Linked DNA regions of Prochlorococcus marinus str. MIT 1214. The protein of the gene in region 1 interacts with the protein of each later gene in a pairwise test. Links are inferred from orthologs where the notes say so. Each region holds a gene or a part of one and is shown in the gene's direction. Other genes may lie near its edges.

Region 1 (7,752 bases):
TTGATATACCTATGGGTTCTCTACTTTTTGTAGACAATGGCCAAAATATTGATATAGATGTGACTGTCGCTCAGATTGCTAGTGGTGCCGTTCAAAAGAGTGTTGAAAAGGCTACCAAGGATGTGATTTGTGATTTAGCTGGACAAGTTAGGTATGAAAAAATTATTCAACCCAGAGAGGTTACTGATAGACAAGGAAATATAACTCTTAAAGCTCAACGACTTGGTCGGCTTTGGGTGTTAGCTGGAGACGTATATAATTTACCTCCTAATGCTATGCCTGTTGTTTCTGGCAATGTTTCTGTCAATGAGGGACAAGTTTTAGCTGAAGCTAGCCAGGCAAGTGAGTTTGGAGGTGAAGTAAGACTCAGAGATTCTATTGGTGATTCCAGAGAAGTTCAAATAGTAACAACGTCGATGACTTTAAAGGATTTTAAATTATTAGAAGAGAGCACTCACTCTGGTGAAATATGGCATCTTGAAGCAAAAGATGATACTCGCTACAGATTGAATACTATCCCTGGAAGTAAAATTGGGAATAATGAGGTAATAGCTGAGTTGGCAGACGATCGGTTTAAAACTGAAACAGGTGGACTGGTTAAATATGCTCCTGGGTTGACAATTAAGAAAGCTCGTTCTGCAAAGAATGGGTATGAAGTTAGCAAAGGTGGCACTCTTTTATGGATTCCTCAAGAAACTCATGAGATCAATAAAGATATTTCGTTGTTGATGATTAAAGATCGTCAATGGATAGAGGCAGGAACTGAAGTTGTCAAAGATATTTTTAGTCGAACTGCTGGAATAGTTACCGTTACTCAGAAAAATGATATCCTTAGAGAAATCATAGTTAGAAGCGGTACTTTTAAACTATGCAAAGAGAATAAAGCACTTGATAGGTTTGAAGGTGATGGACAAATAGTTAATCCTGGTGAAACTATTGCGAAAGGGATTAAGACTGATTCGATGGTAATGGTTCAATCAGTTGAAACACCAGAAGGTAAAGGCCTTCTATTGAGACCTGTAGAGGAATTTACTATTCCTGATCAAGCACAATTGCCCGAGTTAGAGCATGTTAAACAACCTATAGGCCCATCTCTAGGAATAAAAGCGTCTCAAAGACTTGCTTATAAGGATGGTGAGCTTATTAAGTCTGTTGAAGGTATTGAGTTACTTAAAACACAACTGATGCTTGAGACATTTGATACGACACCACAGATGACGGTAGACGTAGAAGTTACTCAAGACTTGAGTTCAAAGAATACTGATAGATTAAAATTAGTTATTCTTGAAAGTATTTTAGTTAGAAGAGATACAACCTCTGATTCAAGCCATGGTTCAACACACACAGAATTACAGATAGAAAATGCTCAAATTGTTAAGGCTGGAGACGTTGTGGCCACAACTCAAATTTTATGTAAGCAAGAAGGAATTGTTCAACTCCCTGATGCTCTTGAGGGTGATCCAGTTCGAAGACTTATCGTCGAAAGAGATGAAGATACAATAACAATTGATTCGAAAGGAACTACTCTTTTGGAAGTAGGGCAAAGAGTAGTAGATGGAGACTTTGTCTCAAAAGATCAACCAATAGGTGCTTGTGGGGAAATCGAGAATATTGATGGAAAGAGAGTTAAGTTGCGCCTTGGTAGACCTTATATGGTCTCACCAGATTCAGTCCTTCATGTTCGTGATGGTGATCTAGTACAACGAGGCGATGGTTTGGCTTTATTGGTTTTTGAAAGACAAAAAACAGGGGATATTGTTCAAGGTTTACCAAGGATCGAAGAATTACTTGAAGCTCGTAGGCCCAGGGATTCAGCTATTTTGTGTAAAAAGTCTGGAACAGTAGATATAAAAAAAGGAGATGACGATGATTCTTTAGTTGTATCTATTATCGAAGATAATGATGTAATTACTGAATATCCAATTTTATTAGGCCGTAATGTAATGGTTCGAAATAGCCAACAAGTGGTTGCTGGTGAATTCTTGACTGATGGCCCAGTTAACCCCCATGAACTTTTGGAATGTTTCTTTGCGGACTTGCGCGATAAAAAACCTCTAATGGATGCAGCTCAGGAGGCTATCGCTAAGCTTCAGCATAGGATGGTGAGTGAAGTGCAAAATGTTTATAAATCTCAGGGTGTAGCCATAGATGATAAACACATAGAGGTAATAGTTAGACAGATGACGAGTAAAGTGCGAATAGAAGATGCAGGTGATACGACATTTTTACCCGGAGAGTTGATAGAACTTAGGCAAGTTGAAGATACGAATCAGGCTATATCCATAACTGGAGGTGCTCCCTCGGAATTCACTCCTGTGCTACTTGGAATTACAAAGGCGTCACTTAATACTGATAGTTTCATATCGGCTGCTTCATTCCAAGAAACAACTCGAGTTCTTACCGAAGCGGCTATTGAAGGCAAGTCTGATTGGCTTCGTGGACTTAAAGAAAATGTAATTATTGGTCGCCTCATACCTGCTGGGACAGGTTTTAGTGGCTTTGTTGAAGAGTTAAATGCTGAAGCAGGTCCTCATCCAGATATTCTGGCAGAAGACCCAGCTGGTTATCGAAGGATACAAAACCTTAGGCCTGACTATACTGTTGACATGCCTTCCTCCCCGGTTGCGAAGAATACTTCTGTTCTGGATGATCCAAGTGAAGAGGATTTAGAGGCAACTAGAAGTAGACATGGAATTGATCCAACAACGAGTAATTTTGCTGCATTTGCTCGCCCAACCGGTGATGATGAATCACCTGAAGACCAAATGCCAGACCCTGCTGCATTAGAAGGCTTGCAAGAAGAAGGCTTACTTTCAGATGAATAAATCAATTCTTCTACAATTTTCTTCTAAACTTTCTACTATTTAGTTCTTCCTTTAAAAGTCCATCGATGATTGATCCACCCCTAGTTCCCAAGCGTAAATTGCCTCGCTATGGCTTTCATACACATACTGAACGAGTTAATGGTAGATGGGCAATGATTGGTTTTATTGCATTAGTTCTTTTGGAATTTAAATTGGGACATGGCTTAATGAATTGGTGACAAAACTTCCTAGACTATCAAGTAATCGATCCTTACTTGGCTTAAGTTCGGAAGACCTTGAAGATTTTGCTCGTCAGGAAGGTGAAAAAACTTTTCGTGGAAAGCAGCTTCATGAATGGATTTATCAAAGAGGGGCAAGAAGCTTGGATTCAATAACTGTGCTTCCAAAAAAATGGCGAGATTCATTAGAGAGTAAAGGAATAAAGATTGGAAGACTGGATGAAATAAACAGAGTGGTAGCGGAAGATGAGACTTTGAAATTATTGATGGGAACTTTTGATGGAGAGATTATAGAAACAGTCGGAATTCCAACAGATAAAAGACTTACTGTTTGTGTCTCAAGTCAAATTGGCTGTCCTATGGGTTGCAAATTTTGTGCAACTGGGAAGGGGGGACTCAATAGATCTTTAAATGTTAATGAGATAGTTGATCAAGTTATTAGTGTTGGAGAGACAATGAATAGGAGTCCCACTCATGTCGTATTTATGGGTATGGGCGAGCCACTTCTAAATATTCGCAATGTTTTGGACTCGATTGAGTGTCTCACGAATGATATTGGTATTGGTCAAAGGAAGATAACTGTTAGCACTGTTGGAATACCCAATACTCTCCCAGATTTGGCGAAATTAGCTCAAGCTCGTTTAGGAAGAGCTAAATTCACTCTTGCAGTAAGTCTTCATGCACCTAATCAGAAGTTGCGTGAATTAATAATTCCCTCGGCGAGTTCTTATCCAATTAATTCATTACTCAAAGACTGTAAAAAATATATAGAATTGACTGGCCGACGAGTAAGTTTTGAGTATGTCCTTCTTGGAGGGGTGAATGATAAAGATATTCATGCAGAGCAGTTGGCTGATCTGATGAGAGGTTTTCAGAGCCATGTTAATTTGATAGCCTATAACCCAATTGCTGAAGAGAACTTTAAACGACCAAGTCAATCCAGAGTTAATGGCTTTAGGGAACTTTTAGAAAATAAAGGAGTTGCTGTCAGTGTTCGTGCAAGTAGAGGTAGAGATAAAGATGCGGCATGTGGACAATTAAGAAGGCGAGCAATGGATAAAATAAACATTAACTAGGCATGAAATATATATAACTTATGCGCTGTTATGACATTTATTGATTGGGTTATTTTATTTGTTTATCTGATCTTTTCCTTGGTATTAGGAATGTATATATCTCTAAAAAATCAAAATGAAGCAGACTATTTTGTTGCTGGTCGTCGTCTGAATGGTTTGCTTGCAGGGATGTCTATGGCTGCGACAACTTTCTCAATTGATACACCTCTTTATGTGGCGGGTATTATTGGGACTAGAGGCTTAGCTGGGAATTGGGAATGGTGGAGTTTTGGACTTGCACATGTCGCTATGACAGTTATATTCGCTCCACTCTGGAGGCGTAGTGGAGTATTGACTGACGCAGCCTTTACTGAACTACGTTATGGGGGGCGAGCTGCAGCCTATCTAAGAGGCATAAAAGCTTTTTTACTTTCTGTTCCAATCAATTGCATAGGAATTGGTTATGCTTTCTTAGCAATGCGGAAAGTGGCTGAATCATTCGGCGTGGTAGATGGACATAGTGTATTTGGGATCATTACTGACACGATACTTTTAATGATTTTAGTTGCTTTGTTTTTGCTTATTTACACAGTACTAGGTGGGCTTTGGGCAGTAGTGGTTAATGATTTTGTACAACTTATATTAGCTCTTATAGGCGCGTTTGCTGTTTGCTTTGTAGCACTTGATGCTTCAGGTGGTATGACGGATTTATTAACAAAGTTAGAGGAATTAGATCGACCTGAGCTCCTTTCTATATTTCCATGGACGTTAACTAATGATGGTTTGAGTTGGTTGGATAGTTCAGGAATAACGATTACTACTTTTTTCGCTTTTATTTCTTTACAGTGGTGGAGTTTTAGACGTAGTGATGGTGGTGGAGAATTTATCCAACGTTTGTTGGCTACTAAGGATGAAAAACAAGCAACTTTGGCAGGAATAGTTTTTTTAATTGTTAATTATCTTATTCGTAGTTGGCTTTGGGTTTTAGTTGGTTTGGCTGGTTTAGTCCTCTTGCCTCAACAAACTGACTGGGAATTAAGTTATCCAAACCTCGCTGTTACATATTTGCCACCTGTTGGACTTGGCTTGGTCGTGGTTTCATTGGTTGCTGCATTTATGAGTACTGTAAGTACTTCGATTAATTGGGGGGCAAGTTATCTTGCTCATGATCTGTATAAAAGATTTGTTAGACCATCGGCTGGACCTAGAGAAATGATTTTTATTGGTCAGGTCGCGAGCATTTTGTTGCTTCTAATTGGAGTAATCACTGCTTTATTTAGTAACAGTATTGGCTCAATGTTTAGACTTGTGATTGCAATAGGTACAGGTCCAGGCGCTGTTCTTGTGCTTAGGTGGTTTTGGTGGAGAGTTAATGCTCTAGCGGAACTTTCCGCAATGCTGAGTGGTTTTTTTCTAGGCTTAATCACCTCAGTTTCTCCCTATTTTATAATTGAAGATTTTGGAAAAAGACTTTTATTTACTACTTCATTTACAGCTGTGATTTGGTTGCTTACTTTATTCTTCACTGAGCCAGAGTCTGAGGAGACACTCAATAAATTTGTGATGCAGGTCAACCCACCTGGACCTGGTTGGCAAAAAATAAGGAAAAGTCTGAATATTAATCCAGTTGATAATTTTTCAGTGCTTGGATCTCGCTTCGTTTTAGGCTCAGGCATTCTTTATAGTGGATTAGTTAGTATCGGGGCTTTCTTATTACATCAAGAAAGGAGTGCTTGGATTTCGCTTTCCATTGCTGTAAGTTGTGTTTTTTTAATGAAGAAAACAAAACTAATAACTCCAAAAGTTGACCCGCGATAGCCAAATGGTCAAAATTTAGAGCAGAATATAATTCTAATTAGTTTGTAACTTTGGGTTTTTTACGAACAACTCTTTTTCCTATTTTAATTGTTGCTCTTTTTGCTGTTGCTTTGTTCGCTGTCAGTGCTCGAATATGGCTTCCCGGGGATATGCTTGCACCAGCACCAATTAATTAGTTTGCTCTTCTTCTGTCAGAGCTATGAATGATGAAAATCAAAAATTAAGTGAAAAAGGGTTGGCTAATTTAGCCATAGACCCTGATCTTTTAGCTAGAGAATTAGCTGCTCAATTGGCAGGAGATCCTTTAGATGAAATTGAATTAGATAAAATTGATGGAGATCAAGGAAATTCATCAAAAGAATGTGATCTTGCGTTGAAATGGCTTCAGTCTGGAAATAATGAGAGACTTCAGGGCTTAAGAGTCTTTTGTGAACATAGAGACTCTAGAGCTCTTCCATTCTTATTGCCTTTACTTGAGGAGCCTTCTCCTGTTATCAGGATGAGTGCTGTTTATGCTTTGGGTAGAAATCCTTGTCCAAAAGCTATAGATCTTCTATTGCATTTATTGAGGTTTGATAGTAACGCTTATGTGCGAAAAGCTACTGCATGGAGTCTCGGAAATTACCCTGACGCCCCAGTGCTAGAACCTCTGATTAATGCATTAAAACAAGATGTCGCTGCCGTGAGATTGTGGGCATCCAGTTCTCTAGCAGAAGTTGGACTAAATTCAGCAGAAAGCTCTCCCCCAGCCGCGAATCAATTACTTGAAAGTTTGCAAGTAGATGGTGAACCAATAGTTCGTAGTAACTGTATTTGGTCCCTAGACCGCCTTTATGATCTTTTGAGTGCGGAAATCCAGATCCAAATAGTTGAGACCTTTATTTCTGTTTTATTAAACGATAGAGAGCCCTCTGTAAGGTATGAAGCAAGGACAGCATTAGAGCAATTGGATGATCCAGAGGTACAAAAACAATTAAAATCATTAATTGATGATGGTCAATTAGTTTAATTTTTGGTACAAAAACAATTCGTTGTAATTAATAATTCGCGTTTCTAGAGTTTTTTTCTATATCATGCGAAACTTAGGGCTTCAATTTTATGCCACAACGCACATTGCGCTTTAAAATCCGACAAGATGGAAGGGTTGAAGAAACCGTTGAAGGTATTGTTGGTGAGGCATGTATTGATTTGACTGAGAAGCTTGAGGATGCCCTAGGCACTGTTGAAAGGAGAGAACAAACCTCTGATACCTTTCTTCGCGAAAACGTTCAAAAACAGACTATTCCTGCAGAAATCCACTGATGTCACATTTCAGCACAGTTAAAACTCAACTTCGCAAGAGAGAGTTCCTTAAACAGGCCCTCATAGATTTAGGGTATATCCCTAACGAAGGTGAAAATCTAGTCAGAGGTTATAGAGGTCAAACTGTCAAAGCTCAAATGACTGTTGAGATGAATAAGGGAGGAGACATTGGATTTCGTTGGAATGAAAGCTCAAAATCATACGAACTTGTAACCGACCTTGATCTTTGGAAACAATCAATACCAATTGAGAGATTTTTAGCTCAGGTTACTCAACGGTATGCTTTAAACACTGTTCTTGATTCAACTGCGCAAGAAGGATTCCAAGTGTCTGAGCAAAAGCAAAATTTAGATGGATCAATAGAACTAGTAGTTACACGTTGGGATACCTAATACTGCTTTTGAAAATTGACTTTTGATCCTAGAGCTGCTTTTGAAACTAGGTCTATTGAATATCAGCCCTTAAATGATATTTATGATCCAAATGTTGCATACGAAGCAGCTAATAATGAAGATTTTGAGCTTAGTGGTAGAG
Region 2 (5,337 bases), 120 kb from region 1 along the record:
CTTATGGCAGAGATTTTAAAGCTTATGAGTTTAATAAATCTGGACAATTAACACTTTCATATTTATTAGAATATATTCATGATATTGAAGGAATTGAGCGTATTAGATTTGCCACAAGTCATCCCAGGTATTTCACAAAAGAGTTAATAGATGTATGTGCAAGACTTCCTAAAGTTTGTGAACACTTTCATATCCCGTTCCAAAGTGGAAGTAATAAAGTACTCAAAAATATGGGTCGTGGCTATACCGTTCAAACCTATAAAGAAATTATAGATTATATAAAACAAAAAATTCCTGAGTCATCGATTACTTCTGATGCAATTGTAGCTTTTCCAGAAGAGACGAGAGATGAATTCGAAGAAACACTATCACTTATAGAGGATGTTAAATTTGATCTTGTTAATACTGCAGCCTACTCTCCAAGGCCAAATACTCCTGCTGCTTTGTGGCCTAATCAATTACCTGAAACAATAAAAATTGATAGACTAAGAGAAATTAATCACTTAGTGAAAAAGACCGCAAAAGAAAGAAATTTAAGATATAAAGACTCATTACAGGAAATACTTATAGAGAATATAAATTCTAAAGATACTTCCCAATTAATGGGAAGAACTAGAACAAATAGACTAACATTTATACCAAGATCATCAAGCAATATCAAATCACATAAACCAGGAGAAATAGTGACAATAAAAATTAATGAAATACGTCCATTCTCGTTAACTGGAATCTTTTCATAATGTTGATAAATTTAATAAATCACCTTTTGAAATACTCAGAACCATAATAGAAATGTTGAATAAAAAACTCACTATAGGTCTAGTTTTTGGTGGAAATTCAAGTGAACATGAAGTTTCTATCAAATCAGCTAAAACTATTTACAATGCCTTATGTCATTCTTCTAATCGTGAGCGCTTTTTTGTAAACCCCATTTATATAGATAAGTATGGTTTTTGGGAAGATTCAGAATACTCAAAGTCAATTTTGATTAAAAGCAAAGAGTCAACTAAAACAATAAAAAACCATGAAGAATCTATAAATAATCTTACTAACTTTGCAAAAGAAAGTAACAAAGTTGATATATGGTTTCCTGCATTACATGGTCCAAATGGGGAGGATGGAGTTATTCAGGGATTATTTAAATTAACAGGAAAGCCTTTTGTTGGATCAGGAACTCTTGGCTCATCTTTAGGTATGGATAAAATAGCAATGAAATCAATTTTCAAATCATTTAATCTACCTCAAGCTCCATATATTTATATACATAAAGAGAATTTATATCATAAATTAGTCATGGAATCTGTTTTTAATAAAATTGAAAATATAATAAACTATCCATGTTTTGTAAAGCCAGCCAACCTGGGTTCCTCTATTGGCATATCCAAAGCATACTCAAAAAAAGAACTAATTACTGGAATAGAAATTGCAGGAAAATATGATAAAAGAATCATAATAGAAAAAAATATTGAAGGGAGAGAACTTGAATGTGGAGTATTAGGAAAGTCCACAATGAAATCATCAGTTGTAGGCGAAGTTAAGTTTCAAACTGATTGGTATACATATGAGTCCAAATACGATGAGAATCTGAGCAATACAATCATCCCAGCTGATTTAAATTTAAATATAGTTAATAAAATACAAAAGCTATCTATCGAGGCATGTAAAGCTATTAATGCTTATGGTTTGGCAAGAGTTGATTTCTTTTACGTAGAAAGCACGCAAAAGATTTATATAAATGAAGTTAATACCTTGCCAGGCTTTACTAAAACAAGCATGTATCCAACATTGTGGGAAGCTTCTGGATTAAAACTAGAAAAACTTGTTGCTAGTCTCATAGAAACAGCAAAAGAATAACGTAACCATGACTTTTTTAGATTTCTTTTTTAAAAAATGATTCACGGTCTCCTTTGGTTGCCATTATTGATGGCTTTTATTCTCATAGCTTCCCTTGGCTGGATAGAGAGAAGGCGACAGAATCTCTATTTGATTTGGGCTAAAGGTTCAGAACTCGCCAAGCTTGATGGGACAGGAGCTGCTCGATTAAAAGCTGGTATTTTATGCTGGAGTAGCTTTGAGGCTGGCAGTTTCAAGGAGGAAGCAAGTTTCGAAGTTAAGAAATTAGAAATGGTTGAACTGATGGCTCTGAGTTCAGGAGAAGCACCTTTAACACAAGAATCTGAAGGACGTTGCCGACTCAGACTTATTGGTTCAGGGAGAGAAATAGATGTGCCTTTTTCAGATGCTGAGCGAGCTCGTCAATGGATGGACAAGCTTATGTCCAGAGCAAGATGCGACCTTTGAAATCAAATAAAAGAAAAAACAGAAAATTAAATAACAACAATCGAATATCAAATGAAAAAGTCTCGTATATTTTTCAAAATAAAAATTTTCTAATTGAACTTTGGCAATTACTTTTTTTTTCAAGCACTTCAATTTTGCTGATTCTTACATTTTCAAACCAAGCATTTAAGCCAATAAGTTTTGATCAAACTAAAATTACTGGTCTATCTGGAATATCAAATAACGATATCAAACAAACAACTAGTATTTTTTATCCAAGAAATTTGTTAGAATTGAATCCAAAAGAAATTGAATCCTATTTAATAAAAAAGCTTCCTATTAAAGGGGTTTCAGTAAGTAGAAAGTTTTTCCCTCCCGAAATTCATCTAAATATTTTAGAAAGAGAGCCAATAGCTTTTGCGAGTCGTGTTGTTTCAAACAATATTGAAAAAGGAATGATTGATATTGAAGGATCATGGATACCTCTTCAATTCGTAAATAAATCAAAAAAAAATAAAATAAAATTATCTATAGAGAATTGGAATCCAAATAAAAAAAAAGAAATTATTTTAATAATTAAAAATAGATTTATTTTTCAAAGCCCTCTTCAAAAAATCAAAATAAATCCTCTTCAAGAAATCAGCCTAAAAACCGAGCACTTCGATTTAATCCTTTTAGGCTCAGGAACTGATCGCTTAATCGAGCAAATTAATAAACTCAACCAGCTACAAAAATCATTACCAAATCTTTTAATCAACACAAAAGTAAAGATTGTGGATCTTAAAGATCCGAGCAAACCAGAATTAAAAATAGAAAAAATACTGACCAATGAAGACTAAATACCTTGCTATGACTAAAGTTTTCAGAATTTTCTAATAAATTAATAGAAATTCATGGTCAATCAGGGAAATTAATTTGTTCATCAATTTGAACTTATAAGCCAACAGAATTCATGGATGATGTTCATAATGCCAAAAATGAGTTCTAATCCTGAATATGGTGATGGGAATGGGAAACAAATCTAGTTTCAATATGGATGAAGGAATCCTGCCCAGTCAATCTGCACGTATTGAGGTTATTGGCGTTGGTGGCGGCGGAAGTAATGCCGTCAACCGAATGATTAATAGTGATCTCGATGGAGTCACATATCGAGTACTCAATACAGACGCTCAAGCTCTTATACAATCATCCGCTACCCATAGAGTTCAGCTTGGTCAAAGCTTAACTAGAGGCCTTGGGGCAGGCGGCAATCCAAGCATTGGTCAAAAGGCAGCAGAAGAATCGAGAGCCGATCTTCAGCAAGCTTTAGAAGGGGTTGACCTGGTATTTATTGCCGCTGGAATGGGAGGTGGTACTGGAACTGGAGCAGCCCCTGTCGTTGCTCAAGTCGCCAAAGAAAGTGGTGCTTTGACAGTAGGAATAGTTACCAAACCTTTCAGTTTTGAAGGAAAACGTCGTTTAAGACAAGCCGATGAAGGTATCGCAAGGCTTGCCGAGAATGTTGATACGTTAATTGTCATCCCAAACGACAGACTAAAAGATGTAATTTCAGGAGCACCTTTGCAAGAAGCCTTTAGAAGCGCTGATGATGTTCTCATGAAAGGAGTTCAAGGTATAAGCGACATAATCACTTGTCCTGGATTAGTGAATGTAGATTTTGCTGATGTGCGTTCTGTTATGACCGAAGCTGGTACTGCGCTTTTAGGAATTGGTTTAGGCTCTGGAAGATCAAGAGCTCTTGAAGCAGCTCAAGCCGCAATCAATAGTCCTCTGTTAGAGGCAGCTAGAATAGACGGGGCAAAAGGATGTGTGATTAACATAACTGGTGGGAAAGACATGACTCTTGAAGATATGACATCTGCTTCTGAAGTCATATCCGATGTAGTAGATCCGGAAGCGAATATCATCGTAGGAACAGTTGTTGATGAAAAACTTGAGGGTGAGATACAAGTAACAGTTATTGCTACTGGATTCGACAGTAATCAAATCTATTCAAACGAAAGAAATAGAGCAAGACTCTCGCCACAATCACTTTATGAGCAATCAGAAGCTAGGGAAGCAGGGGCTTCGATACCTGAGTTTTTACGTTTAAGACAAAATCGTTAAGCTTAATCACTTTACCTAGATTAAGGTGACCCGGAGTCCACGCCTGCTTTGAGCATCCCGTATGGCTGCTACCTTCCGGTCCTGACCAGGTTTGAGCGTCACAGCCGCATGGGGCCGAGTCATTAACATTCTAGCAATAGCTAAACACGTTATTAAGAATTAAATGCAAACCACAGAATTGGTTAGTTTTAAAAAGTTGGGCAAACAGATAACAGTGTTAACTGCGTGGGATGCTATCTCATCTTCAATAGTCGAGACCGCAGGAGCTGATGTCGTTCTTGTGGGAGATTCACTTGGAATGGTTGTCTTGGGACATGCAACGACACTTCCGGTAACACTTGATCAAATGCTGCACCACACACAGGCTGTTTGTAGAGGTTTTTGTAAACCTCTTTCCGAACAACCATTAGTAGTTTGTGATCTACCTTTCTTAAGTTATCAATGCGGAGAAGACAAGGCAGTTGAAGCTGCTGGTACTCTCCTGAAAAACTCCTCTGCCTCAGCAGTGAAACTTGAAGGAGCGGAACCTGAGACTTTATTGGTAATCAAACGACTTATTAGAATGGGAATTCCAGTAATGGGTCATCTTGGTCTAACTCCGCAATCAGTTCATCAACTTGGATATAAATCACAAGCCAGGGATAGAGATAGTCAAGAAAAAATTTTCAACGATTCAAAAATGCTTCAAGAGGCAGGATGTTTTGCAATAGTTCTAGAACATATTCCAGGAGAAATTGCCAGCCGTCTAAAGAAACATTTAGAAATTCCTGTGATTGGAATTGGTGCAGGAAGTGATTGCGATGGGCAGGTAAGAGTCACAGCTGATATTCTTGGCCTTTCAATTGCACAGCCTCCTTTTGCAAAGCCTTTACTTGCTGGTCGAGACCTTTGCATTGATGCCCTAAAAAAATGGATTAAATCTACTAATCTTGACCAAGTGAATCCCACCAT

The links.
Region 2: the proteins of rlmN (region 1) and ftsZ interact in binary tests that used the Escherichia coli proteins (3 or more experiments, as listed by UniProt). The link is inferred for Prochlorococcus marinus str. MIT 1214 from one-to-one orthologs.

What each region holds. Positions count from the first base shown.
Region 1 is NZ_CP114777.1:995,604-1,003,355, reverse strand. What follows is about bases 2,260-5,079. They hold rlmN (23S rRNA (adenine(2503)-C(2))-methyltransferase RlmN), read left to right. Parts: upstream 2,260-3,039; coding sequence 3,040-4,119; downstream 4,120-5,079. Other genes in these bases: O5639_RS05820 (sodium:solute symporter family protein), read left to right, coding at 4,150-5,079; O5639_RS05830 (high light inducible protein), read left to right, coding at 2,891-3,043; O5639_RS05835 (DNA-directed RNA polymerase subunit beta'), read left to right, coding at 2,260-2,825. In the rest of the region: more of O5639_RS05835, read left to right, coding at 1-2,259; more of O5639_RS05820, read left to right, coding at 5,080-5,916; O5639_RS05815 (HEAT repeat domain-containing protein), read left to right, coding at 6,116-6,925; O5639_RS05810 (DUF2997 domain-containing protein), read left to right, coding at 7,015-7,218; O5639_RS05805 (DUF1257 domain-containing protein), read left to right, coding at 7,218-7,610; O5639_RS05800 (ferredoxin), read left to right, coding at 7,626-7,752.
Region 2 is NZ_CP114777.1:872,269-877,605, forward strand. What follows is about bases 2,466-5,337. They hold ftsZ (cell division protein FtsZ), read left to right. Parts: upstream 2,466-3,288; coding sequence 3,289-4,386; downstream 4,387-5,337. Other genes in these bases: O5639_RS05110 (cell division protein FtsQ/DivIB), read left to right, coding at 2,466-3,119; panB (3-methyl-2-oxobutanoate hydroxymethyltransferase), read left to right, coding at 4,550-5,337; hemW (radical SAM family heme chaperone HemW), read right to left, coding at 5,310-5,337. Outside these bases: tRNA (N6-isopentenyl adenosine(37)-C2)-methylthiotransferase MiaB, read left to right, coding at 1-740; O5639_RS05100 (D-alanine--D-alanine ligase family protein), read left to right, coding at 793-1,854; O5639_RS05105 (hypothetical protein), read left to right, coding at 1,891-2,301; more of O5639_RS05110, read left to right, coding at 2,289-2,465. UniProt on the Escherichia coli protein: Essential cell division protein that forms a contractile ring structure (Z ring) at the future cell division site. The regulation of the ring assembly controls the timing and the location of cell division.